Regions from separate parts of the Methylophilus sp. VKM B-3414 genome, predicted to be linked through region 2. Evidence: predicted binding sites of a transcription regulator. Region 2 holds the regulator's gene; each other region holds the start of a gene.
The links. The regulator sigma-54, encoded in region 2, starts transcription at its own class of promoters, with help from an activator protein. The targets are predictions, from matches to a motif close to TGGCACNNTTCCTGCT.
Positions count from the first base shown of each region.

Region 1: glnA (type I glutamate--ammonia ligase) is a predicted target of sigma-54. The motif match lies at 6,431-6,446, and genes of this name have one in related genera.
Region 3: nifE (nitrogenase iron-molybdenum cofactor biosynthesis protein NifE) is a predicted target of sigma-54. The motif match lies at 3,032-3,047, and genes of this name have one in related genera.
Region 4: Q9292_RS05360 (type II secretion system protein) is a predicted target of sigma-54. The motif match lies at 4,151-4,166, and genes of this name have one in related genera.

Region 1 covers NZ_JAVTLI010000003.1:51,808-59,890, reverse strand. The annotation lists gene Q9292_RS02550 (porin) at 1-822, shown strand, start outside; gene Q9292_RS02545 (DUF6445 family protein) at 931-1,605, shown strand; gene ntrC (nitrogen regulation protein NR(I)) at 1,610-3,001, opposite strand; gene glnL (nitrogen regulation protein NR(II)) at 3,018-4,121, opposite strand; gene Q9292_RS02530 (DUF4124 domain-containing protein) at 4,231-4,722, opposite strand; gene glnA (type I glutamate--ammonia ligase) at 4,849-6,258, opposite strand; gene Q9292_RS02520 (rhodanese-like domain-containing protein) at 6,625-7,074, shown strand; gene aroE (shikimate dehydrogenase) at 7,086-7,904, shown strand; gene mtgA (monofunctional biosynthetic peptidoglycan transglycosylase) at 7,918-8,083, shown strand, end outside.
Region 2 covers NZ_JAVTLI010000006.1:86,366-94,448, forward strand. The annotation lists gene Q9292_RS06765 (anhydro-N-acetylmuramic acid kinase) at 1-686, opposite strand, end outside; gene tyrS (tyrosine--tRNA ligase) at 811-2,049, shown strand; gene Q9292_RS06775 (RNA polymerase factor sigma-54) at 2,095-3,639, opposite strand; gene lptB (LPS export ABC transporter ATP-binding protein) at 3,646-4,389, opposite strand; gene lptA (lipopolysaccharide transport periplasmic protein LptA) at 4,398-5,048, opposite strand; gene lptC (LPS export ABC transporter periplasmic protein LptC) at 5,071-5,694, opposite strand; gene Q9292_RS06795 (KpsF/GutQ family sugar-phosphate isomerase) at 5,720-6,721, opposite strand; gene Q9292_RS06800 (cation:proton antiporter) at 6,946-8,083, shown strand, end outside.
Region 3 covers NZ_JAVTLI010000001.1:139,358-147,440, forward strand. The annotation lists gene nifX (nitrogen fixation protein NifX) at 1-109, opposite strand, end outside; gene nifN (nitrogenase iron-molybdenum cofactor biosynthesis protein NifN) at 129-1,553, opposite strand; gene nifE (nitrogenase iron-molybdenum cofactor biosynthesis protein NifE) at 1,567-2,997, opposite strand; gene fdx (ISC system 2Fe-2S type ferredoxin) at 3,914-4,252, opposite strand; gene hscA (Fe-S protein assembly chaperone HscA) at 4,249-6,123, opposite strand; gene iscA (iron-sulfur cluster assembly protein IscA) at 6,170-6,493, opposite strand; gene erpA (iron-sulfur cluster insertion protein ErpA) at 6,510-6,872, opposite strand; gene iscU (Fe-S cluster assembly scaffold IscU) at 6,882-7,301, opposite strand; gene Q9292_RS00730 (IscS subfamily cysteine desulfurase) at 7,312-8,083, opposite strand, start outside.
Region 4 covers NZ_JAVTLI010000003.1:637,712-645,794, forward strand. The annotation lists gene uvrD (DNA helicase II) at 1-371, opposite strand, end outside; gene trmL (tRNA (uridine(34)/cytosine(34)/5-carboxymethylaminomethyluridine(34)-2'-O)-methyltransferase TrmL) at 617-1,081, opposite strand; gene Q9292_RS05350 (GspE/PulE family protein) at 1,223-2,875, shown strand; gene Q9292_RS05355 (type II secretion system F family protein) at 2,881-4,095, shown strand; gene Q9292_RS05360 (type II secretion system protein) at 4,241-4,663, shown strand; gene Q9292_RS05365 (Tfp pilus assembly protein FimT/FimU) at 4,677-5,129, shown strand; gene Q9292_RS05370 (type II secretion system protein) at 5,162-5,785, shown strand; gene Q9292_RS05375 (prepilin-type N-terminal cleavage/methylation domain-containing protein) at 5,769-6,560, shown strand; gene Q9292_RS05380 (hypothetical protein) at 6,647-7,006, shown strand; gene Q9292_RS05385 (DUF6701 domain-containing protein) at 7,003-8,083, shown strand, end outside.

The DNA.
Region 1 (8,083 bases), on a different contig from region 2:
ATCTTGAATGACATGACTCTGTTGGGCGTTGGTTCTGGCGCAGGTTCCTTGGCTGGTAACACAACGACATTGGGCCGTATTGGTACAGGTTTTATGTATGCTGACTGGAAATCTCAAGTTGCTTACACATCACCAAACTGGAATGGTTTCCAATTCACAGCTGGTGTGACTCAGGCTTGGAATGCCGTTGGTGATGGCAGTGGTACTGCCGGTGCCTTGACAGCTTCTACAAGCGCATTTAGCTCTACTCGTGGCGGTTCTCAACCAGCCTTCGAAGGTAAAGCTTCTTATGAGTGGACTGGTGATGTAGCTGGTAAAGTTTGGGCTTCTGCTATCAGCCAAAAAGTTGACAACCTGCAATCATTTAATGGTGTAAGTGGTACAGCAGTTTCTTTGGGTAGCGAGCGCGCTTACGCTTGGGATTTGGGTACAACAATCAAAGTTGCTGACTTTGGTTTGACTGGTTATTACTACGATGGTAAAGGTATTGGCCAGACACTGCAACTGAATGGTGGTTTCGACAGAAACGGTAAGCGTCGTGATTCCAAAGGTGGTTATGTACAAGGTACATACACAGTACCAGGCGCTGGTACTAAACTGGGCTTGAGCTGGGGTCAGTCTAAACTGGACGGTAACACTGTAGACACCTTCGACGAAATCAAAGATGAAATGTGGACTGTTGGTGCTTACCATCCTTTGACCAAGCACTTGAACTTGGTTGCTGAGTACTCTGACGTTAAACGTAAAGTTGATAACGTTTCAGCAGCGACTGCTGAAGGTAAAGCAAAAACCATCTCATTTGGTGCTATCCTGTTCTTCTAATTTAGTTGCAGTTTAGCTGCGTAAATTATAAGTCAGTAAAAACGGCAACTTCGGTTGCCGTTTTTTTATATATATCAACTATTTATCTTTAATTGTGGCTTAATTATTATGAATTTGTATCCTGTGACAATCGTGGAGAATTTTTATGAAGATCCAGACGCTGTTCGTACATTTGCGTTAAATCAGAAATATCAATATCGACATCAATTAGGTAACGTTCCCTATGTTTTTCCAGGGTGTCGAACCAAGGATTTGTCTGTTATTAACAAGCCCCTCTTTGAGAAGCTTAGTACCAAAATCATTTCACTTTTTCATAACTCGGAATATGAGCGTATGCGTTGGGCAATTTCGACCAACTTTCAAAGTGTCACTGAGGATTATGGTCGCGGTGTAATTCATACCGATGGGAATGCTGTTTTTGCAGCGGTGTTATATTTAAGTCCTGATGCGCCTTTGGATTCCGGGACTTCTTTATTTAGGCCTAATAAAAGCTTTGATCAGGCTTTATACGAAAAAGCACTTAAGGTGAATGATAGGCGCTTTGCAGAGGGTACTGTAAAGATGGATACCGCTTATCACAGCATGTTTGATGAGATTGTGAGAATCAATAACGTTTATAACACCTTGATACTCTATGAAGGCAGACATTTTCATGCCGCAAATAACTTTTTTGGGAAGACATTAAAAGACTCACGACTGGCGCAAGTCTTTTTTGTCAGTAGTATTGATGCACAACGGCACAGCTCGTTCCCGCTTTGGCGCAGTCAGCAAGTACACATTTAATTTGCTAATCATCAATCCCTAACTCCTGTATCTTGCGAGTAAGTGTATTCCTTCCCATCCCTAGCTGATTGGCAGCTTCAATCCGGCGGCCATCGGTATGGGCGAGGGCGCGGGTGATCAGGATACGCTCAAACTCTTTGGTTTTGGCGTCTAGAATATTGGTTTCCCCGCGGTTGAGCGCGTCGGTGACTTCTTGGGCTAGCGCTTCTTGCCAGGAGCCTCCGCTACTATGTTTGCCAGTATCCTCTTTAAGCTCTGGGGGTAAGTCATTGACGTCCACGTTTTGACCTGGGGCCATCACGGTGAGCCAGTGGCACACGTTTTCGAGCTGGCGAACGTTACCGCTCCAGTTGACCGACATCAGGTATTTGATGGCTGCCTGCGACAGTTGCTTAGGCTCAACCCCCAGTTGCTGTGCGCTGTGGGCGAGAAAATGCTTGGTCAGCAAGGGGATATCTTCTCTACGTTCACGCAAGGGCGGTAAGCGCAGACGAATGACGTTCAGGCGGTGAAACAAGTCTTCACGGAACAGACCTTGTTTGACGCGTTCTTCGAGGTCCTGGTGAGTGGCGGCAATCACGCGTACATTGACTTTGATTGGTTGATGTCCACCCACGCGATAAAACTGGCCGTCGGACAAGACGCGCAACAATCTGGTTTGCAAGTCAGCAGGCATGTCGCCGATTTCATCAAGAAACAAAGTGCCGTTATCTGCTTGTTCAAAGCGGCCCCGTCTGGCGGCGGCGGCTCCTGTAAATGCTCCGCGTTCATGACCAAACAATTCAGATTCTAATAAGTCTTTTGGGATCGCGGCTGTGTTGATAGCGATAAATGGTTTGTCAGCCCGTGGACTGTGTCTATGCAGGGCGCTTGCGACCAGTTCTTTACCGCTGCCGGATTCGCCGTTAATGAGCACGGTGGAGTGCGAGCGACTCAGGCGGCCAATGGCACGGAAAACCTCTTGCATGGCGGGGGCCTGGCCGATAATTTCTGGCGAAGGGCCAGTGTCTTCTACGGCCTCGACAGATTGACGCATGCTTTCTTCAACGGCACGTTTGATAATTTCGATGGCTTGGTCTACATCAAACGGTTTGGCCAGATACTCAAACGCACCACCCTGAAAGGCGGCGACAGCGCTTTCGAGGTCTGAGTAAGCGGTCATGATAATGACGGGAATCTCGGGAAAGCGCTGCTTTACCTCGGATAAAAAGTCCAGGCCCGAGCCATTCGGCATGCGGATGTCACTGACAATGACTTGGGGTTGTTCACGATTTAAAGCGTTGAGTGCTTCTGCCGGGGATGAAAATGTTTTGAAATCAAAGTCCGTGCGGGCAAGTGCTTTTTCAAACACCCAGCGGATGGATTTGTCGTCGTCTAGGATCCAGATTGGCTTCATAGCTGTTTCTCGTGAATTATTGTACTGATGATTTTAATTGCGTACTTTCAATAGGTAGCAATATATGGAAGATGGTTTTACCCGGCTGTGAATCACAGTCGATCATGCCATGGTGTTGGGTGATAAAGGTTTGCGCCAGCGCAAGGCCCAAGCCTGTGCCGCCTTCGCGACCAGATACCAGCGGGTAGAAAATGCGTTCTTTGATGCCGGCAGGGATGCCTGGGCCGTTATCAATAATCTCTAAATGAATCCCGACACGGTAACGTTTTCTGGCTAGCGTAATTTGGCGCTCAGCACGCGTGCGGAAAGTAATGCTCGCGCCTTCGGTCTGATGCTGTTGCATCGCTTGTGCCGCATTACGCGCAATATTGAGCACGGCTTGTATCAGTTTCTCGCGATCGCCAATGAGCTCCGGCAAGCTGGTATCGTAGTCGCGGATCACGCGGATATGGTTAGGCGATTCTGCCAGTAACAGACTGCGTACGCGCTCCAGCACTTCATGAATGTTGGTGGGCTCATATTTTGGCACGCGGTGAGGTGCCAGCAGTCTGTCCATGAGGCTATGTAGTCTGTCAGCCTCTTTGATAATCACCTGGGTATATTCTTTTAGGCTGGGTTGCGGCAACTCAAATTCAAGCAATTGTGCCGCACCACGCAAGCCGCCTAGCGGGTTGCGGATCTCATGCGCCAGATTCCTGAGTAATTCAGAGTTGGCTTGCTGCTGTATCAACATGCGCTCTTCACGCGCAATACGCAATTGCTGATCCATTTGCACAAACTCCAGAATCAGCATGTCTTCCGGCGTTTGGTTGAACGCGGCTGAAATAGGGGTGGCTGTGCAGGTCACGGCCGTTGTATGGCCGCGTTGGGTGGTCAGTGCAAACTCATGCTCACGATATGGGCTCTGTGTTTCTATGGCGTTGGTCACGGCCATTTGCAAAATTTCGCAATTCACAAATACGTCATGGATATGCGCCCCTTGAATCTGGTTGGCACTAAATGCAAACAGAATCTCGGCGCTGGAGTTGGCGTAAGTAACTTCTAGTTGGTTATTAAGCAAAATGACTGCCGTGGCAATATGCTCTAAACCACTAAAGCCGTTGGGAGATTTCTGTACCATGTCCTGAGCTTGTTAAAAAGAGTGAATCACGCCCTGTTTTAAAGCAAAACCCAAGCCAATTCTTACAAGAAGCGTAAAAATGATTGAGCAAGCCCCCAAAATGGTGCATTTAAAGGTTGAGTTCTTTATTTAACAGCTCGATATTGCGCTCATGTGCCTGAATTTCCGCCTCAATCACTCGCAGTTTTTCTTCATACTTGGCGACGTTTCTAAACGTTTTGCCATTGGCGCCTCTGTAGACTTCTGGCGTGTTCTGGGCTTCTTCATATAACAGGCGAGCATTCTCAAGTGCTTGTTTTTCTTGAGAAAGCTCGTTCATTAATAGCTCTCGCCGCTTTTGGTCGCGTTGATTTTGTGTCTGATTATCGACTTTGGGAAAATCGGCCGGAGAGGGTGTTTTTACATTGGCTTTTTTCTCCCTGGCAGGGGGAGGAGGCTCTGCGGTTCTGGGCCCACTAATAATGAGCTCTGCCTTGCTTTTGCCTTCGGGTTTGATATTGGTATAGGTGGTGACGCCGTTACTGTCGGTATATTTGTAAATATCTGCCCAGCTTTGGTTGCACATGAGCGCGAAGGTGCAAATGTAAAAAAGTCTTTTCATGGCAATAGTTTAGAGTAGATCGTTGAGGGTATCAACGTCTGCTCGCCTAAAAACGTTGACGGAACAGCGCGCACATAAAAAAACAGGGCAGCCTGGGCTGCCCTGTTTTAGTGCGTGCTCTTGTGATTAGCAGGAGTAGTACAGACCAAATTCCACTGGGTGTGGTGTTTGGCGCAGTTTAGTGACTTCTTCCATTTTCAATGCAATGTATGCATCAATCCAGTCGTCTGAGAAAACGCCGCCGCGTGTTAAGAACTCGCGGTCTTTATCCAGATACTCCAATGCTTGTTCCAGAGATGAACATACTGTTGGGATCAATGCATCTTCTTCTGGTGGCAGATGGTACAAGTCTTTAGTCGCTGGTTCACCTGGGTGAATCTTGTTCTGAACGCCATCCAGACCAGCCATCAACAGGGCTGAGAAAGCCAAGTATGGGTTAGCAATCGGGTCTGGGAAGCGCGCTTCAACACGGCGTGCTTTGTCTGAATGCACAAATGGAATACGAATCGCAGCAGAACGGTTTTTAGCTGAGTAAGCCAATTTCACTGGTGCTTCGTAGTGTGGAACCAAGCGCTTGTATGAGTTGGTGCCTGGGTTGGTAATCGCGTTCAAAGCACGTGCGTGCTTGATGATGCCGCCGATGTAGTACAAAGCGAAGTCGCTCAGGCCTGCATAGCCGTTACCTGCAAACAGGTTTTTGCCATCTTTCCATACCGACTGGTGTACGTGCATACCGGAGCCGTTGTCACCAAACATCGGTTTAGGCATAAATGTAGCAGTTTTACCGTAAGCGTGTGCAGTATTAGTCACTACGTATTTCAGGATTTGTGTCCAGTCAGCACGTTGTACCAAGGTCGCAAACTTAGTACCGATTTCACATTGACCGGCTGTTGCCACTTCGTGGTGGTGCACTTCAACAGGCACGCCCAGTTCTTCTAAGGTCATGACCATGGCAGAGCGGATGTCATGCAATGAATCGACAGGAGGCACTGGGAAGTAGCCGCCTTTAACGCCTGGACGGTGGCCAGTGTTGCCGCCCTCGAATTTTTCACCTGAGGACCAAGCGGCCTCTTCGGAGTTGATTTTCACAAAGCTACCACCCATGGTGGCATCCCATTGTACGCTGTCAAAAATGAAGAACTCTGGCTCTGGACCAAAGTAAGCAGTGTCGCCCAGGCCGCTGGATTTCAGATAAGCCTCTGCGCGCTTAGCCAGGCTACGTGGGTCACGGTCATAGCCTTTGCCATCGGTAGGGTCTACCACGTCACAGGTCAGAACCAGGGTTGGTTCGTCAAAAAATGGATCGATGAATGCGGTGCTTGCATCAGGCATCAATTGCATGTCAGAGGCTTGAATGCCTTTCCAGCCAGCAATGGAAGAACCATCAAAGGCATGACCTTCGGTAAATTTATCTTCGTCGAAGGCAGACACTGGCACGGTCACGTGCTGCTCTTTACCTCTGGTGTCGGTAAAACGGAAATCAACAAATTTGATGTCGTTTTCCGCAACCAGTTTCATTACGTTTGCAACGGACATTACATTCTCCTCAGTGATCAAGATCTAAAATGATTCAACTTGCGCACGCAAAAAAGGGACATGTTGCGGATGTCCCGGAACGTGAGCAAATATAAAAACACAAACTAGCAAAACAAATAGATATGTGGAATTTTTGGTTTACGAATTCCATTGAATCTTAGGATGTAATAGTAGCAGGAAGCATGCCACCCAAAAACAGGCATTTTGCATGGATATGAGATATCTGACATAAAAAAGCAAAATCAATGGGCACTAATTAGGTGCACTGCAACAAATTGAGCACAAAAATGGTGCCAAATGTGTTTGCATGGCTTTCACAGGTATACTCGCGGTTTAACTAAGTGATTGAAAGAGTGAAGGTGTCATTTGGAGAGTGTTGAAAAAATCTTGCAACAAGCCGCTCAGCGTGCTCAGCAAAATGGTTTGCCGTATGCCGGCGCGATGACGCCCCAGGAGACGTATGCGCTGATTAGCCAAGATCAAAATGCGGTGTTGGTGGATGTGCGCTCACGTGCCGAGTTGGAGTTGGTTGGGCGCGTGCCGATGGCGGCCCATCTGGAATGGGCATTTTATCCAGGCATGATTGCCAATCCTGAGTTTGCCGATCAGCTACAGGCGCTGGTTGATCCTGCGCGCACCGTCGTATTTATGTGCCGCACGGGTGGCCGCAGCCATAATGCTGCCTTGCTGGCGCAAAAACTCGGATATCCCAACGCCTACAATATGCTCGAAGGCTTTGAAGGCGAAGCGAATGAGGCCAAGCAAAGAACCCTGATCAATGGCTGGAAACATGCAGGCTTGCCCTGGTCCAACTAGGTGATCTTGGTATGTCGGTTGAAAAATACGCAGTCATTGGCCACCCGATTGCGCACAGCAAATCGCCGTTGATTCACCAGGCATTTGCGCAGCAATTTGGCAAGACGATTGTTTACGAAAAGGTGTTGGCACCTCTGGATGGCTTTGCGTCCACGGTGCAGCAATTGCAGCAGCAAGGGTATGTGGGTGCAAATGTCACGGTGCCATTCAAATTTGAAGCCTATGACTTGAGCCAGACTTTATCTGAACGCGCGCAGGCGGCCGGGGCAGTGAATACCCTCAGTTTTGGGCAAACGCAAATTCAGGGCGACAATACTGACGGCTGTGGGCTGGTCAATGACATTCTCAAACATCACCAGACGGTCCTAGCCGCAAAAAAAATCTTGTTGCTGGGCGCAGGCGGCGCGGCGCAAGGCGTGATGCTGCCGTTGATTGCACAAGGCCCGGCGCAATTGACCATTGCTAACCGCACGCAGGATAAGGCGCAAGCCATGCTGGATAAGTTTGCGGGCGCGGGGGGGCAATGTGGCGTCTCGCTGGCTGTGACCACGTTTGCAGCACTTACCGAGACCTATGATGTGGTCATTAATGCCACTTCTGCAGGATTGACTGAAACGCCATTACAGTTTTCATCGCATGTGTTTGGCACGCATACCCTGGCTTACGACATGATGTATGGCCGGGAGACGCCGTTTATGCAGCAGGCGCGTACCGCAGGCGCACAGGTGGCAGACGGATTGGGCATGCTCATAGAGCAGGCGGCAGAAGCGTTTTTTATCTGGCATGGCTTGCGTCCTGACACGGCCCCAGTGATTCAGACATTCCGCTAATCTTCTTTCAGTCATGAAACAAAGCATCAAGCTGTTTTTTGCCCTGTTTTTACTCTGGGCCTTGTTATATCAGGTTTGGATACTCGGCCATATTTTGTGGTGGGTAGATCACAATCCGGACGCCACTGCCTTCATGCAGGCGCGGCTGGAAGTGATGCAAGAAAGCCATCCCGAAGCCA
Region 2 (8,083 bases):
TTAATTTTCCCGCCAGCTGCCCAGTGCCCGCCCGCATCATAGGGTTGGCCTGTGTGTTGCTGCGTCCAGGCATCCATGAGCAGGTTGCCGGGTCCCGAGTCAAAGCCTGTGACTTGTCCGTGTGCTGGCAGATCACTCAAGTTGGCAATGCCGCCGATATTAATGACGACGCGATGCCTGTCTGCACTCGTAAACACCGCTTGGTGGAAGGCCGGCACTAACGGTGCGCCTTGGCCGCCGGCGGCAATATCGCGACTTCTGAAGTCGCCAATGACCGTGATCCCTGTTAATTCTGCCAAGCGGGCATGGTTGCCCAATTGTATGGTGTATGCCATGCCCTCTGCCAGTGTCGGACAGTGCCGGATGGTCTGGCCATGGCAACCGATGGCTGTCACGGCCTCGGCACGGATGTCGGCGAGCTTAAGCAGTTGCTTGACGGCTTGCGCGTAGAGTTCTGCGAGCTGGTTAGCAACCACTGCGGCCTCGTGTAACTCGTTATTGGCGGGCGTGTGCAAGGCCAGTAGACGCTGTTTAAGCGCGTCAGGGTAGGGCAGAAAATAGGTGGCCGTTTGTCTCAGTTGCTCGCCCCATTGCGAGGTGAGCACGGCATCCACCCCGTCCAGGCTGGTGCCAGACATCAGTCCAATAAACAAACGTGGCTGGGAGCGATCGGCAGAAACTTGCATGGGTGTCATTTTAACACTGCTCCAGCCGCGCTTACAGAAATGCATGGGATTACGTTAAAATAGCTGTTTTACTTATTTGAGACGGTGCCATCAGTGCGCATCGTTGTATTTGACGGATACCCGCATGACCGATACCAAACAACCCTCATCTGAAGTGCCAGCATTGAGCCCAGAAATTGCCAAGGCGTTGGCCATTATCAAGCGTGGCGCAGATGAGTTACTGATCGAGCAGGAGCTGGTCGAGAAACTGAAAACAGGCAAGCCGTTACGTGTGAAAGCTGGCTTTGACCCTACCGCGCCCGACTTGCACCTGGGTCATACCGTCCTCATTAATAAATTGCGCCAGTTGCAGGATCTGGGCCATCAGATTTTATTCCTGATCGGTGACTTTACCGGCATGATTGGTGACCCGACTGGCAAAAGCGCCACCCGTCCACCCTTAACCGTGGAGCAGGTCAAGGCCAACGCCGATACCTATGCTGCACAAGTCTTTAAAATACTGGATCCTACCAAAACCGAGATTGTTTTCAACTCCAACTGGTTAAGTGAACTCGGTGCGGCGGGGATGATCAAGCTGGCTGCCAGCCATACCGTGGCCCGCATGCTGGAGCGCGATGACTTCTCCAAACGCTTCAAGGGTAATCAACCGATTGCGATTCACGAGTTTCTGTACCCGTTACTGCAAGGATATGATTCGGTCGCCCTGCAAGCGGATCTTGAGCTCGGTGGTACCGACCAGAAGTTTAACCTGCTCATGGGGCGTGAATTGCAAAAGCAGGCCGGCCAGTCGCAGCAATGTGTGCTGATGATGCCGCTGCTGGAAGGGCTGGATGGCGTCAATAAAATGTCCAAATCACTCGGTAACTACATTGGCATTAGCGAGGCGCCAGAGACTATTTTTGCCAAGATCATGTCGATTTCAGATGAACTGATGTGGCGCTATATTGATTTGCTGTCTTTTGCGACGCTGGAAACCATTGCCGAATGGAAGGCGCAAGTCGCCAGTGGCGCAAACCCCCGCAATATCAAGGTCGGCTTTGCCCAAGAAATTGTGGCGCGTTTCCATGGTCAAGCCGCGGCTGAAAAAGCCTTGCAGGACTTCCAGACCCGTGCCAAAGGCGGCATCCCGGATGACGTGCCCGAAGTTGAAGTGACCATTGAAGGCGACAGCATCGGCATTAGCCAATTGTTAAAACAGGCGGGCCTGGTTGAAAGCACCAGTGAAGCCATGCGCGCAGTGCAGCAAGGCGGCGTCAAGCTCGACAGCGTCAAGGTGGATGATAAGAATCTGCCTTTGACTAAAGGTGTGACAGTGATCGCACAGGTGGGTAAACGTAAATTTGCCAAGATCACAATCAGGTGATCGGAGCTGAGAAACAAAAAAGGCCGCATCTGCGGCCTTTTTTGTTTAGAGCGTTTTGCGCAAGTTCGCGGGCGGAATATTAAGGGACTCGCGATATTTGGCTATGGTACGGCGGGCAACGACGATGCCTTGTTGTGCCAGTGTGTCGGTGATCTGGTTGTCCGACAAAGGCTTTTTCGGGTTTTCTTCGGCCACCATTTGCTTGATCAAGGCTCGGATGGCGGTGGCAGAGCAGGAGCCGCCTGCGTCTGTGGCTACCGAGCTGCCAAAGAAGTATTTGAGTTCATAGACGCCACGCGGTGTGAGCATATACTTATGCGTGGTGACACGTGAAACTGTGCTTTCATGCAAGTCGAGTTCTTCGGCGATTTCACGCAGTACCAGTGGGCGCATGGCTATTTCACCATGCTCAAAGAAGTTGCGTTGGCGGTCTACAATGGCTTGCGACACGCGCAAAATGGTCGAGAAACGCTGCTGGATATTCTTGATCATCCATTTGGCTTCCTGCATCTGGCTTTGCAGGTATTGGCCTGAACTCTCGCGGTTGCGCTTGAGGATGTCCGCATACATCTGGTTGATGCGCAGTTTGGGGATCACGCCATCATTTAAGGAGGCGACCCAAATGCCCTTGATTTTTTTAACCACCACATCGTGCTGGATAAAGTGATCGTGACTAAAGCTGGAAAACTCGCTGCCGGGTCTGGGGTTTTGCTGGCGGATCAGGTGCTGCGCCGCCTTGAGTACCGCTTCATCGCAACCAAGCACCTTGCGCAGTTTGACAAAGTCTTTGTTGGCAAGCAGCGCCAGGTGGTCTTTGGCAATGGCAATGGCGGTTTGCAAGTGTGGCGTTTCTTGCGGCAAACGCGTCAGTTGCAAGAGCAGGCACTCGCGTAAATCGCGCGCACCTACGCCTACAGGGTCCAGATTCTGGATCAGCTTGAGGGCGGTTTCCAGTTCCAGCAGCTCGACCTCAAGTTCGAGTGGCAAGTGCTCCACAATCTCCTGCAGATCTTGCTCCAGATAGCCATCATCAGTGATGCTATCCAGTAGCAGTTTGACCAGGCTCATGTCACGTTGCGATAAATGTGCCAGTTGTATCTGATCAATCAGATGCTCGCGCAAACTGATGCTGGTGGTTTCCTGTCTGGAAAAGTCACTGTCTTCGTCTTCCTGATGATTGCGTCCGGCTTCGTCCCAGTTGCTGGTGCTGCCAAACTCTTCATAATCATCTTCAAACTCTGGCGGCGTGAATTCCTCGTTTAAATTGGGCAGGTCGCTCTCGCTCCCGCCCAGCTCATCGTGCAAGTCTTCACGCAGACTTTCTGCCGGTGCGGTGATCTCTTGCTGCGTTGCCATGTCAAACGAGCTGGCATCTGTCGGCTCAGCTTCTACAGTGGGGGGAGGCGGTGTGTTATCTTCAAACTCGCCTTCTTCACCGTCTGACATTTCCAGTAACGGGTTTTCCTGCAGGATGGTTTCCAGTTCCTGGTTCAGTTCCAGCGTGGAAAGTTGCAGCAAACGGATCGATTGCTGCAGCTGCGGCGTCAGCGCCAGATTTTGCGAAATACGTAATTGCAGGTTCTGTTTCATGACGGATTACAGCCTAAAATTCTTGCCCAGATACACTTCACGCACACCTTCGTTCTGAATGATTTCATCGGGCGTGCCTGCTGCAAACACAGCGCCTTCATTGACAATATAAGCGCGGTCACAGATATCCAGCGTTTCGCGCACATTGTGGTCGGTGATTAAAATACCAATATTCTGACTGCTCAGGTAGCGGATGATTTTCTGGATTTCGATCACCGCAATCGGATCAATCCCGGCGAACGGTTCATCCAGCAAAATAAATTTAGGGTCAGTGGCCAGGCAGCGCGCAATTTCAACGCGTCGACGTTCGCCACCAGACAAGCTGACGGCCTGACTGTTGCGGATGTGCTGGATATGCAATTGATCCAGCAAGGATTCAAGCCTCGCCTCACGTTGCTCTTCCGTATAGGGACGGGTTTCAAGAATGGCGAGGATGTTGTCGGTTACGCTGAGCTTGCGGAAAATGGATGCTTCTTGGGGCAGATAAGCCAAGCCCATGCGCGCGCGCTCATGCATGGGCGCGCGGCTCACGTCGGCGCCATTCAGCGTAATGTTGCCTTCATCCAGCGCAACCAACCCTACAATCATGTAAAAGCTGGTGGTTTTGCCTGCCCCGTTGGGACCCAGCAAGCCGATCACTTCGCCACTGCGTAACTCAAGCGTCGTGTTTTTGACGACGGTACGGCCCTGATAGGTTTTTTTCAGGCGGTTAACCTGCAAATGGTTCTGATCTGCTGCCATGGTTTCCATCTTTAAGCTTACTCTTTGCCTTGCTCACCAGTGTTTTCGGCAGGGGCAGGTTCGACCTTGAGTTGCAAGGAGCGATTCATCCGTAATCCCTGTTGAGAGGTTGGCTTGTTGTCAATGACAGGCGGTGTGGTTTTATTTTTAGGCTGTATGGTGGCCTTGACGCGGCTGCCAGCCGTCCCGTTCGGGTTGGCTTTGGTGCCGCCAATCACCTCGGCATACTCGGCATTGGCGTCGTAGCTGATGTAGTCCCCGGTCACGATGTCTTCACCACGTTTAACCCAGGCATTGGTATACAGTTGCACTTTATCCATGCGGGCGTTGTATTCGATACGTTGACCACTGCCTTGCATCCACTCGTCTTTACCGGTACGTTTTTGCTTGAATGTGGTGGGGTTGCCGGTACAGGTGCTATGTTGAAAGCCGTCCTGATCCTCGCGTACGATCATTTTGTCCGCCTTGATTTGCAAAGTGCCCTGATTAAGAATCACGTTGCCCGTGTAGATACTAATTTTTTTAGCATCGTTCACGGTCACGGTATCCGCCTCAAGCTCTATCGGTTGATCTCGGTCGGATTCTTCGGCCAGCACACTCAGCGGCATGGACAATAGCGCCCATACGCTCATGCAGATCGCTAAAAATAAGGGCTTGTGCGTGTTCAACTCATTTCTCCATAATCAACGGTCATTGGCGTTCTGTGTTTGACGCCTGGGCCGGGCTTGCCAAATTGCTGGCGACGGGTGGACGCTCATAATGCACATGTACCCGGTTAAACAATTGCATGGTATCAGCCCGGTTATCAAAACGCATGCCCGTGCCTGTAATCACTGTCGCCGGTTTTTGGCGGATGACCACCGGCTGGTCTGTGTGTGCTACCTCGGTATCCGGCTCCAGCCAAAGCCGCTCGGTTTGCATTTGTGTTTCTGGCTTGGTGGCGGAGGCTTGGCGGATCACCTTGACCTGTTTGCTAAACTCGACCAGTTTACCATTGGCGGAAACACGTCCTTGCTGACCATAAATTTGCGTGTAAGGCTTGTTCAGGCCAAACTGGGTAAAGCGTGGCCGCTGCAATTCTGTATAGTCATTGGCAGGAAAGTGGCGCATTTTTGCGGCCGCCAGCACATATTTGGTATTACCGGACGCATCCGTGCGGGTACTCACAAAGTTGTACAACATGTAGTCCGGCGCTTGGCGATTAAGTATGTTCATTTTGAGTGCTTGCTCTTGCACATTCTGGTTAATCCAGAAGGTCAGCAGCGCCAGCAACAGCATTAACGCAATCGGCAACAAAATGGGGTGTTTAAGCATGCCTGAATTCTAATGCCTGTATAAGCTAAACGACTTTGGCTTTCAATAAGTCATGCATATTGAATGCCCCTACCAACTGCCCTTGGGCATCGACTGCCAAAAAGCCATTTATTTTGTGCTGCTCCATCATGTTAACTGCTTCAACCGCCATCTGATTCGTCTCCAGCAAATACGGCTGTTTGTTCATCACGGAATCAATGGATGCCTGTGGATTGTTCTTGCCCTGCATAAACAAGCGGCGCAAATCGCCATCGGTAAAAATGCCTATTGGGCGTTGCGCGTGGTCCACAATAGCCGTGAAGCCCATGCCCTTGAGTGAAATTTGCGTGATGGCTTCCTGAATGGAGGCGTGTTGATCAATTTGGGGCACGGCCTCGCCGGTACGCATGACATCCTTGATGCGCACCAGTAGCCGTCTGCCCAAGCTGCCACCGGGATGCGAACGGGCGAAGTCTTCCGCAGTGAACTCACGCAAATCCAGCACGCAGAGTGCTAAAGCATCGCCAAGGGCCAAGGCCGCTGTCGTGCTGGCTGTGGGAGCCAAGCCGAGTGGGCAAGCCTCATGGCTCACGGCAGCACTCAAATGCACTTCCGACTCACGTGACAAGGTGGAGTCTTCGCTGCCCGTGATGCTCAACACCCGAGCACCGATGCGGCGGATCGCCGGTAAAATATTAATAATTTCATCACTCTCGCCAGAATTGGACAGCGCGATCACCACATCTTCTGCCGTAATCATGCCCAAGTCGCCGTGGCTGGCCTCGGCCGGGTGCATGAAAAACGCCGGTGTGCCGGTACTGGCCAAGGTGGCCGCAATTTTGCCGCCGATATGGCCAGATTTGCCCATGCCCGTGACCACCACCCGGCCCTTGCAGGCCAGAATCATATGGACGGCGGCCTCAAAAGCCGAGCCAATGCGGTCTGCCAGATGCCTGATTTCATCGGCTTCGTGCAACAACACCCCTCGTGCGCGCGACACGATATCGGGTGTTTTAACAAGATGGATGCCGGAATTTGCTGTCATCATGGCGGGTAAGTATAACAAGCGAGTTGCCTGACAATAAAGTAAAACACCCTTTTTTTACGGTTTTTTTATTCTCAGGCACATTTTTTGCATAAAACAAAGTTTTGTGGCACGATGCATCATCCTGAAACAATTGCGTTTCATAATAGACCTTGACCCTTCAGCGCTGGCTGATGGCGATCAAACCCCTGTTTGACCGGCTTGGTATAAATGCGTTAGAGCTTTGCATGTTTGATTCCCTGATACATCTTTTATTACTGCTGACCAGCTCGGTCTTCGCCGTGGGCTTGTTCCGCATCCTCGGCTTGCCTGCCATGCTGGCCTATTTTGTCATCGGCATCGTGCTGGGCCCGCACGCCCTGGGCTTGCTGGAGGATGAAGAGTCCGGTCGCCAGGTGGCCGAGTTTGGTATCGTGTTTTTGATGTTTAGCATCGGTCTCGAGTTTAGTCTGCCTAAGCTGTATGCCATGCGAAAAACGCTGTTCGGGCTAGGGGGCGGACAGGTCGTGCTGACCTTGCTGGCCAGTCTGGTGCTGGGCAAAGTGGCCGGGCTCAGCCTGACTTCTGCTTTTATCATTGGTGCGGCCATCACCATGTCCTCGACCGCGATTGTGTCCAAAATTCTGATGGAGCGTGTAGACCTGAACTCCAGGCATGGTCGTCTCAGTATCGGCGTGCTGCTATTCCAGGATCTGGCCGTGATTCCGATTCTGGTATTGATCCAGACGCTAGGCTCGCATAGCGATAATTGGCTGGATGTGCTGGGGCTGACGCTGTTCAAGTCGTCTGTACTGCTGTTTTTACTGTTCAAGTTCGGGAAAAACATCCTTAACTTCTGGTTTGAGCTGGTCGCCAAACAGCGCTCACGCGAGTTGTTTGTGCTCAATGTGCTGATGGTGACCCTGCTGATGGCGGCAGCCACCAACTATGTCGGCTTGTCCTTTGCGCTGGGGGCCTTTGTCGCCGGGATGCTGATTTCCGAGACCAAATACCGTTATCAGGTTGAATCAGATATTGCGCCTTTCCGCGATATCTTGCTGGGTCTGTTTTTTATCAGCGTCGGCATGCTGCTCGACGTTTCTGTACTGATCAATCATATTGTATTGATTGTTTTCCTGTTAGCCCTGTTCCTGGTGTTCAAGATTGGCCTGATTGCCTTTTTAACCAAGTTGTATGGCTTTGAGATGGGCGTGGGCGTCCGTACCGGCATTATTCTTGGCCAGGCGGGGGAGTTCAGTTTTGTGGTGCTGGCCCTGGGCTTGCAAACGCATTTGATCGACGGCGAGTCCCTACAGCTGGTGCTGTCCGTGGCCGTGCTTTCTATGCTGGTGGCGCCGTTCATTATTCAATATAACGGCAGGATTG
Region 3 (8,083 bases), on a different contig from region 2:
GTAAAAACGTCCAGCTTTCTGGCGTCAGCTCATAAATAGCCAGGTGCTTGGCCCAGCCAAAGTGGGCATCAACCCGTTTTAAATCCTGTGTGGCAAACGCGACTTTCATAGTGGGTTCCTTTACGGGGTTAACTGAAATGCACAGTGCTTTCTAAATGCATGTCGCTTGCGCTGTGGCAACTGCCAGCAGGCGTACAACTGTTGCAGCCGGTGGCGGCACCAGCCTCGCTTGCTGGTGCGGGATACCAGTGATCAGGGGCTGGTTCATGGCTCTGTGCCAGAAAGGTGTTGGCCAGTTCAAATGCCAGATCACGCGTGCCCCGGTAGCCCACGCTAACTTTGTGTGCGGCGCCGATACGGTCAAAAGTCGGGATGCCGATACGGATAAAAGGCAGATGCAGGCGCTCGGCCAGTTGCCTGCCGTGCGAGTGGGTGAGCAGCAGGTCACAGTCTTGTGCCAGCACTTCCAGATCTTCCAGATCACCGATTTGAACCTGTTCTATAGGCAGTTGCGCCAATAACGGCGAGTGGGTGGTGGTCACCGCGCGCAAGTCACAGCCCATCTCTAGCAAAAACTGGCCGTAGCTCCACAACATGTCGGGTTCGGCACCAATGGCGACGGTTTTGCCGCCGGTATAAAAATGCGCATCCAGCATGGCGTCCTGACACTGGCTGCGCTGGCGGCGCAGTTTCATCGGCACGGGAGTGCCGGTGAGTTCGGACAGGCATTGCACAAAGTCATCACTGGCGGCCAATCCGGTCAGCCGCTCAAACAGACGGTAGGGGACGCCACATTGGGCTTCCAGCGCCTGCGCTGCCGGGCGCATCTGCTCGCCGATAGCGAGCGTATAGCGTGCCGCGCCCAGGGTCTGTAACTGCTCCAGAGTGGTGCCGCCCAGTGTAGTCGGTGTAAAGTCGTCCGGGATATGGCCATCCAGCGAGCCGGAAATGTCGGGCACTATCACCGCCTCCAGCCCGAACAGTTCGACAATATCGCGAATTTCCTGCAAGTCACCCGGTGTTAAATGGCTGGCAGCCAGCACATTGACGCGGCGTGCATGGCGCACGCTCACAGGCTGTGCAAAGTGCTGCACTATTTTCAGCACCGCCTTGCTCCAGCCATCCTGAAACGCGCCCACGTAGTCAGGTGTCGATACATACAGGATATGCATGTCGGCCAGCTCGGGGTGTTTTTGCGCAATCAGTTTGAGATAGGCATCCACATCATCGCCCTTGGTTTCGGTCAGCCCCGTAGAGGCGATGCCGAGGATGGACGGCTGGTTGCGTTTCCAGATATTGACGATGGTCTGCTCGATATTGTCCATGCCACCAAGGATGGTGGTGACCTCGCTCATGGCCGTGGTTTGCATGGGGATCATTTCGCGGAAATGCCGCACAAACAATACCAGCCCGAATGAAGTACAGCCCTGCGAACCATGCAGGGTAGGCAGGCAGTGCTGCAAGCCCATAAAGGCCAGCGCCGCCCCGATGGGTGCGCTCATCTTGAGCGGGTTGACGCTACAGGCTTTACCGGGGTTGAGTACTTGTGCCATGGTCTTGCTCCCTTCAGGCCGCGATGTCGCCGCTGGTCAGTGGCGGCTCATCGCTGCTGACCGCCGTTTCCCACGGCGCTGGTTGCCGCACCTGTTGCCACACCGGGTGATACAGCGATTGCGTGATGTTTTTGACCAGTTCCACCATGCCCACATAGCCCGCATACGCATGGTGACGTTCCTGGTTAATATCCAGCCACGGCATTTTGGCCTTGAGCGCCACAAACTGGCTGCGCCCACCCGAGAGCATGATGTCGGCCTTTGCTTCCTTGAGCATGGCATACATGTCGCGTGGACGCATGTCGTCTATCATGTGCGCATCCTCGCCCATGATTTCCTTGATCTTTTCCTTATCTTCCTCGGTGGATTTTTTCACACTGGTGCCCACCACCTCCATGCCAGCCTCCTGCAAGGCTGAGACTACCGACCAGGACTTCACCCCGCCAGTAATCAGCAAGACGCGCTTTCCGGCCAGGCGCAGCTTGTAATCGGCAATTGCCTCCCAGGCGCGAGCTTCCTCACGCGCAATCACTGCTTCGGTGCGCGTCATCAACTCGGCATCCGCCCCTTGCTGTATCAGCAGGCGGGCAATCTGGCGCAAGCTGTCGCTCATGTCACCAATGCCATAAAACGAGCCTTCAAAAAACGGAATGCCATAACGCTCTTCCATCTTGCGCGCCACATTAATCATGGCCTTGGAACACACCATCATAGCCGCCTTGGCGCGGTGTGATTGCGCCACCTCAAGATATTTGGCATCGCCGGAAATACAGGCCAGCACGCGGATGCCCAGCTCGTCCAGCAGCGGTTTGACCTGCCACAACTCACCGGCCAGGTTATATTCACCGATGATATTAATGTCGTACGGCGTGGTGTAGTCAGGCTCCTGCGTGCCAATCACATGCGCCAGCAATGCTTCACCCGCCAGCTTGTTGCCCAGATTTTTTGGTCCGGCAAAGCCTGGTGAATTCACTGGGATCACCGGCTTGCCAAATTTCTCACTGGCTTTCTTGCACACCGCCTCGATGTCATCGCCGGTCAGCGCAGGCACACAGGTCTGGTAAACAAATACCGCAGGCGGGTCATATTTGCTGATAATTTCCTTGATGGCCTTGAACAGGCGCTTCTCGCCACCATAAATCACATCCAGTTCGTTCATGTCGGTGGTAAAGCCAGTTCTATAGAGACTGGAATCAGAGGACTTGGCGCCACGGTTATCCCAGGAGTTCCCCTCACAGGCAATCGGCCCATGTACCAGATGCGCGACATCGGTAATCGGCTGCAAGGCAATCTTGGCACCATCAAAGGCGCAGCCACCGGCGGCGGCACCAGGCGTCAATTGCTTGGTACAACCTTTCTTGCGTGCTTTTTCATCCTTGGCCTGATTTTTATCGCAGCCCGGCTCGTTAAACACATCCTGAATTGTTTCGTTCAATGCTGCCATGACAAGACACCTGTGGAGTTCTTGTTATGGATATTGCAAGGAGTGTGCCATGCGATAGATATGTTTTAACTTTATGATTCTAAAAGATATTATTTTAATTCATGGAATGTCGGAAAGAAGACAAATGCGACAATCGGTGTGGGAATGGATGGCATGTTGTAGGGTGGGCATGGATGCCCACGCGGGGGATTGCTTGTTGTTTGTGATGTTCTTTTTCGCCTCTAGGTTAGTGGTCTTTTTATAGGTTTCTTTTCGCCCATCGGCGAGTTACTTTTCTTTGCTTGCACAAAGATAAAGTAACCAAAAGAAAGTGCACCCCAGCTTCCGCTTGTTTCCTGCGTTGCTCGCCAAAATAAGCGCTCGCGAAACTCATCCTAGCGGGCTGCACACACCGCAGCCCACCGCGGGATTCGGACAGCCGCTCGCTTGATCTTATTTTGCCTGCGCTACTCGGCGCGGCAGATGGGGACCCCGAAAACCAGATTGGCGCAACGGTCCGTGGATTGAATAAAGGAATTGCTGTTTTTCAACGGTTCAAACTTCAACGATGCGAGTTTGGTGAGATAAATCCCATTCCATCGCGCTGAGTAGCGGAAACAAAGTAAGGAAGAAGGGAGCGACTGTCTGAGTCCCGCAGCAGCTCACGTTTTATGTGAGCTGCCAGGTCGAGTTTCGTGACCGCTTACTTTGTTGAGCAACGCAAGGGAGCCGAAGGCCGTGATGGCTGGGTGTCGTCCTCTTTGGTTACTTTCTGGGGGACAAGCACCAGAAAGTAACTCGCCTAGAGGCGAAAAATAACATCCCAAACAGCAATCAATCGTCCGCGTGGGCATTTATGCCCACCCTACGATAATCAATTAAACAGTCAGCAGAATAACGTTTTTACACCGTCATCCAGCTTAAACAGCAAAAGTCCTCAATCCATCTCTCTGGCATGGTTCAAACTATATTTCGGCAAAGCAATCGTCAACGCTTCACTGCCTATCTTCACCTGGCACGCCAGTCTGGATTGCGGCGTTAATCCCCAGGCTTTATCCAACTGGTCTTCTTCCTCATCAGTGGCAGCCGTCAGGCTGGCATTGCCTTGCTGGATAATCACATGACAGGTGCTACAGGCACACACGCCGTCGCAGGCGTGTTCCAGTGCAATGCCCGCGTGTAGCAAGGTGTCGCACAGCACTTTGCCGGGCTTGGCTTCAATCTGCATACCTTGGGGGCAGAGTTCGGGGTGGGGCAGGATGGTGAGTTGGGTCATACGGTCAGGCTTTCCAGATGCTGGCCTGTGAGTGCCTGCTGTATGCTTTGGTCCATGCGGCGTGCGGCAAAGCTGGCGGAGGCGGTGTTGAGGGCTTCGGTGGCATGGCGTAGGTCTTCGACTTTGTTGCTGTCACCCATGATCAGGGTTTCCGCCAGCGCGTAAATATGTTGCCAGATATGGTCCCATTCGGCTTTGCTGAGCAGGTTGTGGCCGTCTTCGGCCATGGCGGTTTCGGTGGCGTCCAGCAAGCGTCTGGCTTCCACCTGGGCTTCGCGCAAGGCGCGCATGCGCTTGTCGTGTTCGGCGTGTTCGACACCCGCACGTAGCAGGCGGGTGATCTCGTCTTCGCTCAGGCCGTAGGAGGGCTTGATGCTGATTTGCGCAGCGACGCTACTGGTTTGCTCGATGGCGGAGACTGACAGCAGGCCATCGGCATCGACCTGGAAAGTGACACGGATACGGGCGGCACCGGCCACCATGGGCGGGATGCCACGCAGTTCAAAGCGGGCCAGCGAGCGGCATTCGGCCACCAGTTCGCGCTCGCCTTGTACCACATGAAAGCTCATGGCGGTTTGGCCGTCTTTAAAGGTGGTGAAGTCTTGCGCGCGGGCAGTGGGCAGGGTGGCGTTGCGCGGGATGATTTTTTCGCTGAGGCCGCCCATGGTTTCCATGCCCAGCGACAGCGGGATGACATCCAGCAGCAGCCATTCCTGGTCTGAGCGGTTGCCTGCCAGCGCATTGGCTTGCATGGCGGCACCGAGCGCCACCACCTGGTCGGGGTCGAGGTTGGTGAGCGGTGGCTGTTTGAAAAAATCGGCCACGGCTTGCCGCAGTTGCGGCATGCGGGTGGCGCCACCGACCAGCACCACACCCTGAATGTCGTTTGTTTGCAAGCCTGCATCACGCAGTGCACGGCGCACCGGACTAAAGGTTTTGGCCAGCAGAGGCTGGCTCAGCTCAAAAAACAGTTCGCGGCTGAGGATGGCGTGGATGTCGCCGTGGCTGGACAGGCTGCAACGGAGTTCGGTGCTGCTCTGGCTGGTCAGGCGTTCTTTGGCCTGACGGCACTCGTTGAGCAGGCTGCGCATGTCGGCGGCATCCAGGGTGTGCAATTGCAAGGTGCCGCATAGCCACTGGTAGATGGCGAGGTCAAAATCATCACCGCCCAGGGCTGAATCACCACTGGTGGCCAGCACCTCAAACACGCCACGGTGCAAGCGCAGGATGGAAAAATCAAAGGTGCCGCCCCCCAGATCATAGATGCAATACACGCCTTCCGCGGCGTTATCCAGCCCGTAGGCAATGGCAGCGGCAGTGGGCTCGTTAAGCAGGCGCAAGACATTGATACCGGCCAGTGTGGCGGCGTCCTTGGTGGCCTGACGCTGGGCATCGTCAAAATAGGCAGGGACAGTAATCACGGCGCCGGTGAGTTCACCGCCCAGGCTGTGTTCGGCGCGTGCACGCAACACTTTGAGGATGTCGGCAGAAATTTCGACCGGGCTGCGCACCCCGGCCACGGTCTCCAGTTTGACCATGCCCGGGCTGTCCACCAGGCGATAAGGCAACTGCCCCAGGTGTTGTATGTCTTGCAGGCCGCGTCCCATCAGGCGCTTGACCGAGACGATGGTGTTGCGCGGGTCACTGGCGGCGGCAAACTTGGCCTCCCAGCCCACGGTGGTCTCAGCCACCTGATAGCGCACCACCGAAGGCAGCAGGTGGCGACCATGGTCATCGGCCAGTGCCACACATTCGCCACTGCGCACGGTGGCCACCAGCGAGTTGGTGGTGCCGAGGTCTATGCCGACGGCCAGTCTGTGCTGGTGGGGCGCCGCACTTTGCCCCGGTTCTGCAATTTGCAACAGTGCCATAGTCACTCCTCAGAATACGCTGCGCGGGCATGCCCCGCTGTGAAACTTAAACGCTGAAACTCTCGCCGCAGCCACAGTTGGCCTTGGCATTGGGGTTGCTAAACTTAAAGCCTTCGTTGAGGCCTTCTTTGGTGTAGTCCAGTTCGGTGCCATCGAGATAGACCAGGCTTGTTGGGTCTACCAGCACCTTAATGCCATGGCTTTCAAAAATCTGGTCTTCTTCACGCGCTTCATCCACAAATTCCAGCGTGTAGGCCATGCCGGAGCAGCCCGAAGTTTTAACACCGACGCGCAGGCCCAGGCCCTTGCCGCGGCTTTCCAGGAATTTTTGTACACGCCCGGCGGCGCTGGGGGTAAGGGTAACAGTCATGTTCGACTCCAGTGGTTTATACCGAGAACGAGCTGCCACACCCACAGGTGGAGGTGGCGTTAGGGTTGGTAATGACAAAGCGCGCGCCTTCCAGGCCTTCCTGATAGTCTATGGTGGCGCCCATCATGTATTGAAAACTCATGGCATCTACCAGCAGTGACACCCCGGCTTTTTCTACCACCATGTCGTCTTCGGCGACCTGGTCATCAAAGGCAAAGCTGTACTGAAAACCGGAACAGCCGCCACCGGTCACGTACACGCGCAGCTTGAGGCTGGGGTCACCTTCTTCGGCCAGCATTTCGCTCACCTTGCCGGCGGCATTGTCGGTAAAAATAATCGGGGTCGATAAAATGTCGTCACTCAAAACGGCTTCTGTCATGGCGGGCTCCTAGGCTTGGGGCTGGCAGGCGTCGTACTCGCCCTGTTCCAGCCCGTTTTTGTTGCGATAATCGGAAATGGCGGCGCGGATGGCGTCTTCGGCTAGTACCGAGCAATGGATTTTCACTGGTGGCAAGGCCAGTTCATCGGCAATATGGCTGTTCTTGATGTCCATGGCCTGATCCAGGGTTTTTCCCTTGAGCATCTCGGTCACCAGCGAGGACGAGGCAATCGCCGAGCCACAGCCATAGGTTTTGAATTTGGCATCCTCAATCACGCCCTCGGCATTGACCTTGATTTGCAGCTTCATGACGTCGCCGCAGGCTGGTGCGCCCACCATGCCAGTGCCCACATCCTCGGCATTCTGGTCAAAACTGCCCACATTGCGCGGGTTTTCATAATGGTCGAGGACCTTGTCGCTATAAGCCATATGTGTCTCCTTAAACAGCCGCCGCGCTGGGTTCGCGGTGCGATTCGGTGCCGTGCACCCAGCTCACGGAAGATAAATCAATGCCGGACTTCACCATCTCCCACAACGGCGAGAGTTCTCGCAGTTTGCCGATCTTGGCGCCGATGAGCGCAATGGCAAAGTCCACGTCCTGCTCGGTGGTATACCGGCCAATCGAAAAGCGGATAGAGCTATGGGCCAGTTCGTCTTCACGGCCAATGGCGCGCAACACATACGAAGGCTCCAGGCTGGCCGAGGTACATGCGGAGCCGCTAGACACAGCCAGTTCCTTGATCGCCATCATCAGCGATTCGCCCTCGACATAGTTAAAGCTGACATTGAGGTTATGCGGCACGCGCTGCTGTAAATCACCATTGAGGTAAGATTCTTCAATCTGCGACAGGCCAGCCCACAAGCGGTCGCGCAACTGTAAGATGCGGGCATTTTCTTCCGCCATTTCCGCCTTGGCAATGCGAAAGGCTTCGCCCATGCCAACAATCTGGTGTACCGGCAAGGTGCCGGAACGGAAACCGCGCTCATGACCACCGCCATGCATTTGTGCCTCGAGGCGGATACGCGGTTTGCGGCTGACAAACAGTGCGCCTATGCCTTTGGGGCCATAGGTTTTATGCGCGGAAAAACTCATCAAATCGACAGGCAGCGCTTTCAGGTCGATCTCCACCTTGCCGGTCGCCTGGGCTGCATCTACATGAAAAATAATGTTTTGCGCGCGGCAAATTGCGCCCAGCGTGGCAATATCCTGT
Region 4 (8,083 bases), on a different contig from region 2:
ATGGCAGAAAGCTGGTCGGCGGTATCTAAAATCTGAAAGGTATTCGGTAAGCCCGCTTCACGGTAATGCGCGCGCAACATGCGGTTACACAAGCCGTGAAATGTGCCTGCCCACATGCCGCGTGTATTAATCGGCAACATGCTGGTGAGGCGGGTCAGCATTTCCTTGGCTGCTTTGTTGGTAAACGTCACTGCCATCAGGCCCATGGGGGAGGTTTGCCCGGTTTGGATCAGCCAGGCAATCCGTGTGGTGAGCACGCGGGTTTTGCCACTGCCCGCCCCGGCTAGAATTAGTGCCGAGACATGCGGCAGGGTGACCGCTTGCAGTTGTTTATCATTCAGGCCCTGTAACAGATTATTTTCAGAATACATGCCGTTATTATCGCATGATGCAGCGTTTCAGGCGCAGTCTAAGCACGTGCTTGTAGTCGGCAAATCGTTGCACTCAACATTTTTCTGGAACTTTTTAAAACCTCTTACACTCATACTTGCACGATGATGATGAATCATCTTTCCGCTTCTTTCCTCCCTGAGCGGAAGCCTTTACGATGAGGCCTATTGCCCCGATTTACCCCTTAATCGGGGCTTTTTTTGTCTGTAAGTTTTAGAAGGTGATTTTAAACACCACCGGTAAATCCGACTTGTCGCCAGGCTTCATACAGCAAAATTGCGGCTGAGTTGGATAAATTCAGGCTACGGCTATGCGGCAACATTGGCAATCTGACACGATGCTCTGCCGCAAATTGGGCGCGAATTTCTTCTGGCAAGCCACGTGACTCTGGTCCAAACACAAATACATCCTCGTCTTTAAACTGCAAATCACTGTGGCGCGTGCTGCCTTTGGTGGTCAAGGCAAACATGCGTTTTCCATGCAGCGCTTGCTGGCATTCCGCCCAGTTTTCATACACGGTCAACGCTGCATATTCATGGTAGTCCAGCCCAGCCCGCTTTAACTGTTTATCTGAAAGTTCAAAACCCAGTGGTTTGACCAGATGTAGCTTGGCACCTGCATTGGCACAGAGACGGATAATGTTGCCTGTATTGGGCGGGATTTCGGGTTCGAAAAGCACGATATGAAACATGTTTGGCTGCTTGTTTGCTTACGCAAGGATAGTATGACGGTGATATGATAGTCGAGAAAGTATCTCAAGATAAATAATTACAACGCCATGGCTCGTCCCGAGAAAATTAGATTAGGTGAAATTCTGGTCAGACAGAATTTCATGACCCAAGCTGAACTGGATCAGGCGCTGGAAGAGCAGCGCAAGACAGGCCGCCGCCTTGGACGGGTGATTGCTGAAAAAGGCTATGCCAACGAGCGGCAAATTGCTGAAGCCGTTGCACATCAGCTCAATATCCCTTTCCTGGATCTTGGCCAGTATGAGCTGGATCCCAAGCAGGTTCAAAAACTCCCTGAAGTGCAGGCACGTCGTTTCCGTGCCATTTTTCTCGAAGAGCGCCCAGACAGCATTCTGGTGGCGATGGTTGACCCTTCGGATGTCTATGCCTATGACGAGTTGGTCAGGCTGCTCAGGCGTGATATTGATATCGTCGTGGTGCAAGAGAGTCTGCTCATGCAGACCATTGATCGTTCCTATCGCCAGACTGAGCAGATTTCTTCACTGGCGCTTGAGTTGCAAGAGGACCTGGCAGACAGCAATGCCGATCTCTCAAGCATGATGGGTGTAGACCTGGGCGTGGACGATGCGCCTGTGGTCAAGCTGTTGCAGACGATTTTTGAGGACGCGGTGCAAGTGCGAGCGTCTGACGTGCACATTGAGCCGCAAGACAACAAGCTGCTGATCCGCTTTCGGATTGATGGTGTCATGCATTTTCAAACCCAGGCAGATATCAAAATTGCCACTGCGTTGGTCATGCGTCTCAAGATCATGGCTGGCTTGGATATCTCTGAAAAGCGCCTGCCACAAGATGGTCGTTTTGGCTTCTCGGTCAAAGGTAAGGCGGTCGATATGCGTATTTCGACCATGCCAACGCAGTATGGCGAAACGGTGGTCATGCGTCTGCTGATTCAGAACACTGCCCATTTTCAGCTCGATAAACTGGGTATGCCGCCGGCTTTGCTGGCACGCTTCCGCAAAATGATTAATCGACCCAGTGGCATGGTACTGGTTACCGGGCCTACCGGGAGTGGTAAAACCACCACCCTCTATTCAGCGCTTAGCGAGCTAAATACGCCTGAGACCAAAGTCATTACGGTGGAAGACCCGGTGGAGTATCGTTTACCCGGCATTATTCAGACGCAGGTGAATGAAAAAATCGAGCTGGACTTCCCCAAGTTGCTACGTGCCATTTTGCGGCAGGATCCCGATATTGTGCTGGTGGGCGAGATGCGGGATGAAGAAACTGCGCAAACCGGTCTGCGTGCCTCCATGACGGGTCACCTGGTGCTTTCCACTTTGCATACCAACGATGCTTCAACTGCTCCGGTGCGTTTGATTGACATGGGCGTGCCGCGCTTTATGGTGGCCATGTCCTTGCTCGGTGTTATGGCGCAACGTCTGGTAAGGCTAATTTGCCCGCACTGTGCTGAAGAGCATGCACCTACAGAGAGTGAAACAGTGTGGCTCAATCAGGTGTTGCCGGATGCAACCTTACCGACCAACTTCCGCCATGGCAAAGGCTGTCAACATTGCAACCGCACCGGTTATCTGGGGCGGGTGGGCTTGTATGAGTTTCTTGAAATGACCGATGAGCTGGCAATGGCAGCCAACATGCCGGATACCAACATCTTTATCAAAAAAGCGCGTGAACGTCTCAAAGGTAAAACCCTGCGCGACCAATCGCTGCAATTGGCGATTGAAGGTAAAACCACGCTGGAAGAAATCATGCGTGTCGATAACCAGTTTGAAGAATAACGCCTATGCCATTATTTGAATACAAAGGGCGTACCGAAGATGGCATGGTGGTGACTGGGGTACAAGAAGCCGCCGATGCCGATGCCTTGGGCACCGCGTTAATTGGTACCCGAATTACGCCGGTAGAGATTAAGCCCAAGAAAACGGGTGCTGTTGCGATTAACCTGTTTGAAGAGAAAATTACCAGTCTTGAAGTAATGATCTTCAGTCGGCAAATGTATACCTTGCTCAAGGCTGGGATTCCGATTATGCGCGCCCTCTCAGGAATTCAAAGCTCGGTGGGCAACTCTAAGCTGGCGCAAGTCATTGGCCAATTGCGCGTGGGCCTGGATTCTGGCCGAGAATTGTCGGTTGCCATGACTGAACACCCAAAGGTGTTCGATAATTTTTACATAAGTATGATTCGAGTGGGTGAGACAACGGGTAATCTGGACAATATTTTTCTGCGCTTGGCCGAACATATAGAGTTTGACCGCTTTATGCGTGGGCAAATCAAATCAGCTTTGCAATACCCCATGTTTGTAATTACCGCCATGGCCATTGCCATTGTGGTGATTAACGTCATGGTGATTCCGCAGTTTGAAAAAGTGTTTGCCACCATGCATGCCGATTTGCCATTGATTACAAAAATGCTGATCGCTTTTTCAAACTTCATGCGCAACTACTGGTTTGTACTGATCGGCATGATAGCCGCGGCAGGTTGGTCTTTTAAAGCTTATGTTAAAACGGCAAGTGGTCGGTCTAATTGGGACCGTATCAAAATGCGTATCCCGATTGCTGGAAAAATTATTTTTAAAGGTACCATGGCGCGTTTTGCGCGTAGCTTTGCGCTGTCTACTCGGAGTGGATTGCCCATTCTCTCCGCGTTGCGGCTAGTGTCACAAACGGTTGAAAATGACTATATTTCGGCCAAAATCTTAAGCATGTCTGCAGGCATCGAGCGAGGTGAGACCATTCTCAGAACTGCGACGCAAACCGGGGTCTTTAACTCACTGGTTTTGCAAATGATTGCGGTAGGTGAAGAGTCCGGTTCCTTGGACACCTTAATGCAGGAGGTTGCTGATATGTATCAGTCCGATGTGGAGTATGACGTTAAAACTTTGGGTGCCCAGATTGAGCCTATTTTGATTGTATTTCTAGGGGTGCTAGTGTTAATACTTGCGTTGGGGGTGTTTTTACCAATATGGGATATGAGTTCAGTGATGCTTAAAGGGAGTTAAACTCATTCTCTGGCATGATTAAAAACTGGACCAGAGTCAATGGACCAAAATTGTCTGGCATAGTATTTGCTAATGAGAGTTTAACGCAGTGTTAACCTGCCACTGTGATAAGAACGGCAGGGCATTTTGATTAGGAGTTTGAGTAATGAAAAAACAAGCTGGTTTTACATTAGTTGAGTTGGTGGTTGTGATTGCTGTACTCGGTATTTTGGCTGCGACAGCCTTGCCGAGATTTATCAATGTGCAAGCAAATGCGCAAAAAGCGGCTGCACAAGGATTGGCTGGTGCGGTGTCATCAGCAGCAAGCTTGGCCAAGGCGGCATGGATAGCAGGTGGTGCTTCGGGCACAACTGTAAAAATGGATAATACTAATGTCACGGTAAATGCTGCAGGTTCAACTGGTGAAGGATGGCCTGCTGCCACTAGTGGTGGCATTGATGCGGCGATTCAAGATAGAGCAGGTTTTACATTCGCAGCTGGTAGTAATAATGCAACCTACACTAAAGGGAGTTGTGTTATTACCTACGATCCTACTACTGGTTTGGCAACTGTAGGTAATGCCTGTTAGCTAAGCGCTGGTAATGAAGGGCTTTACCCTCGTTGAGCTTGTGGTTGTGATTATGCTAATGGGGATATTAGCGGCGGTAGCTGCTCCTAGATTTGCCAACGGCGATATCTTCGAAACCCGCGGTGACGCGGGTTTACTTTCATCTACATTACGCTATGCGCAAAAAACGGCAATTGCCCAGCGTCGGAATGTGTATGTGATTCTCAATAATGCGGTGCCAGATACGGTTAGCTTATGTTTCGATACCGCGTGCAATCAGGCAGTGATCAATCCTGAGACGACTGCTGCATATGTATTTACCAGCAGCAAGAATGTGGATATCACCTCAGACAACGTAAGCGTTGGCTTTGACGCACTCGGGCGGGTGGTGCCTAATTCTACGGTTAACTATAAAGCGACCAACAAGAAAAATAATGCGCAATCTGTGACCGTGACTGTTGAGGCGGACACCGGATACATACACTGATCAGTCCACCAGTTACAGGCTGGATAATAACAATGCATCACAACAAACATCACTCTTACAGACAACCAGGCAAATTGTGCGTGCGCTTGCATGCAGGTTTTTCATTGGTGGAGATGGTGGTGTTTATGGTGATTGTCACCACCGCCATCGCCGGTGTTATCGGTGCGCTCTCATTTATGGGACGTCATTCTGCAGATCCACTGGCGCGCAAGCAAGCAATCGCCATTGCTGAGTCGCTGATGCAAGAAGTCCAGCAAATGCCTTTTACTTATTGTGATCCCGATGACCCGAATGCTTCTACGGCGACAAGTTATGGCGATTGTACCAATCCACAAAATGCGACCTTAAATGGCCCCACTCCCTCTACAGAGAGCCGTTACAGTGCCACCGATCCATTTGATAATGTGGCCGATTATGGTGGATTTTCCATGCCTGGTGGTGGATGTGCCGGCATTTGCCGCATTGGCAATGCGACTGCCTTACCGGGCTTAAACCCTTACGCGGCATCCGTTGCAATTACTCAGGCGGGCGGGAGTGGTGCTTTTGCAGCGCTGCCAGCAGATGCGGTGTTACAGATTGTGATTACGGTGACAGGTCCCGCAGACACTACCATCCGGCTGACTGGATACAGGGTTCGTTATGCGCCGAAAATTTAACCAACCCAAATCTGCTATTTCAGGCTTCACCTTGGTGGAGTTGGTCATCGTCATTGTGGTGATGGCAATTCTCGGCGGTATTTCCGTCACCTTTATCAAAAATTCCATTTTGGCTTATGTGAATTCCGAGGCTTATTATGAGCTCGCTGATCGCGCCGATATCTCATTGCGCCGCATGTCACGCGATATCCGCAACGCCTTGCCAAACAGTGTCTGGGTGGCTGCTGATAATTCCTATGTAGAGTTTGTGCCGATCAAAGCTGGCGGCCGCTACCAGCAGGATACGCTGGATTTTGTCAGTGCGAATGACACTTTTAACGTACTCGGCGACCGTGTGCCTTCTGTAGACTCTGGCGACCAGTTGGTGATTTATAACCTTGGTATTCAAGGAGCAGATGTGTATGCGGGGGATACGATTCGATCCTTAACCAGCACTGGCACTAATCTCAGCACGCTTACATTTAGTGGTTCCGCCTTTCCATTGCCTTCTCCAGGGAGCCGTTTTTATGTGGTGAACGGAGCCGTATTTTATGTGTGCGATTTAGCCAACCGACGCCTGTTGATGTATTCAAATTACGCGATTCCCTCTGCGCACCCCTCAAACTTTGCCGGACTCACCCCGAGTATCGTTGCGCAAGATGTCACGGGCTGTAGTTTTACTTATACAGAAGGCGTCATGCAGCATAGCGGCGTGGTAATAGCACAGCTAGAGCTCAGTAAAAATGGTGGCGTTGTGCGCCTGGTTAACCTGATTAATGTGGTGAATTCGCCATGAAAAATACGCTTCATCGCATAAAAGGATTTATGTTGCCTGTGGCAATCTTCTTAATGGTGATATTGGCGTCGCTTGTGGGTTATTCCATGCGGCTGTCATTGTTGGCCAATCAAGGCACGATACAGGATGTGCAAGGTGCACAAGCTTACCTGGCTGCCAAGGCTGGCGTCGAGTGGGCGGCTTATCAGGTGATTGCGCCAGGGTCGGCCTCAATGCAACCATGCCCTACGCCGCCTAATCCGTTTACGATTAATGGCTTTAACATTGCATTGACATGTAATCAAACAAACCCGATGCCACAAGACCGGGCAGGGACACAGAATATCGGCATGTATACCATTACCGCTACCGCCTCAAAAGGAGCGGCTGGCGCGCTTGATTATATTGAGCGCAAAGTAACAGTGAGCTTGAGTCGTTGCCTGATGGGTACAGAAGAGTGTAGTTGAGAAGGAATAAGACATTGTTTGCCTGGTTGAGATTAACTGTTTTATGGGGGCTTTGTATTGCCGGACTGTTAGCTCCGGGATTCGTGTTGGCTGCGACGGCCATCCTGAACCAGAATGGTGGTACGAGCAGCAGTAACGGATTAAGAGTTTTTATTGACCGTTACACACAAATCCAGGTGCAACGATTAAATGGATCGGGCCAGTTATTCTCAGGTCAGCCAGACCAAGATATGACGCCACAAGACACAATTATTAGTCCAAGATCGAAGAATAGGCTTGATAACGGCATTTACATCCGTGGTAATAAGACCATTTATGGACCTGATCATTTTGCCTATGATTCGCCATCAAACTATACCCCTCAAGCGATGACAGCGGTGACGCCGGCCAACGCCTCAGCTGGAAACGCGCAGACAACCCGTTCGCAGTTCACCGTTCCCGGGAGCAATGTCGGAGGCGGGCCACAAGTAACAATAGACTGGAGTTATACCTATCCTTATGACTTTGTGACTGCAAAGGTGACTATTAATATTCCTTTGTTGTATCCAGTGAGCTCAAGTAATCCAGTGCGGTATTACCATGTGGTGGATACCTATTTAGGCGGCTCTGACTGCGGATGTGGTGTCCGCTACGTGGATACCAACGGCAAACAGGTGGCCGGGACTTATCCTTATGCGGGAAAATGCCAATCTGGAAGTGGTTCAACCAATATTGCATGTCCCTCTAGTACAGCGCTTCCTGCCAATTTGGATGTGGTTGAAAGCTTCAGGGAGCGGGATGGTCAATTTAGCCGTTATTGCGTAGGCAATTACGCAACATTCTGGACCAATGACAATTCCGTCGCCTGTGCGCTAGCCAAAACAGACCCATTGGGGAATACAGTCAATACCACTTTAACAGACACAGGCGCTGCGATTGAATACGACTTTACATCGCCTGGAACATACACATTCAGCTATGACTTTGTGGTTGGCTCAACCCTGGTGCCTGATTATGATCACCTGGAAATACGCCACCCTGGCAGTTCCTCTTTATGTCCGGTCGATATTCAGGTCATGGCTTGTTTGGTTTCTACCA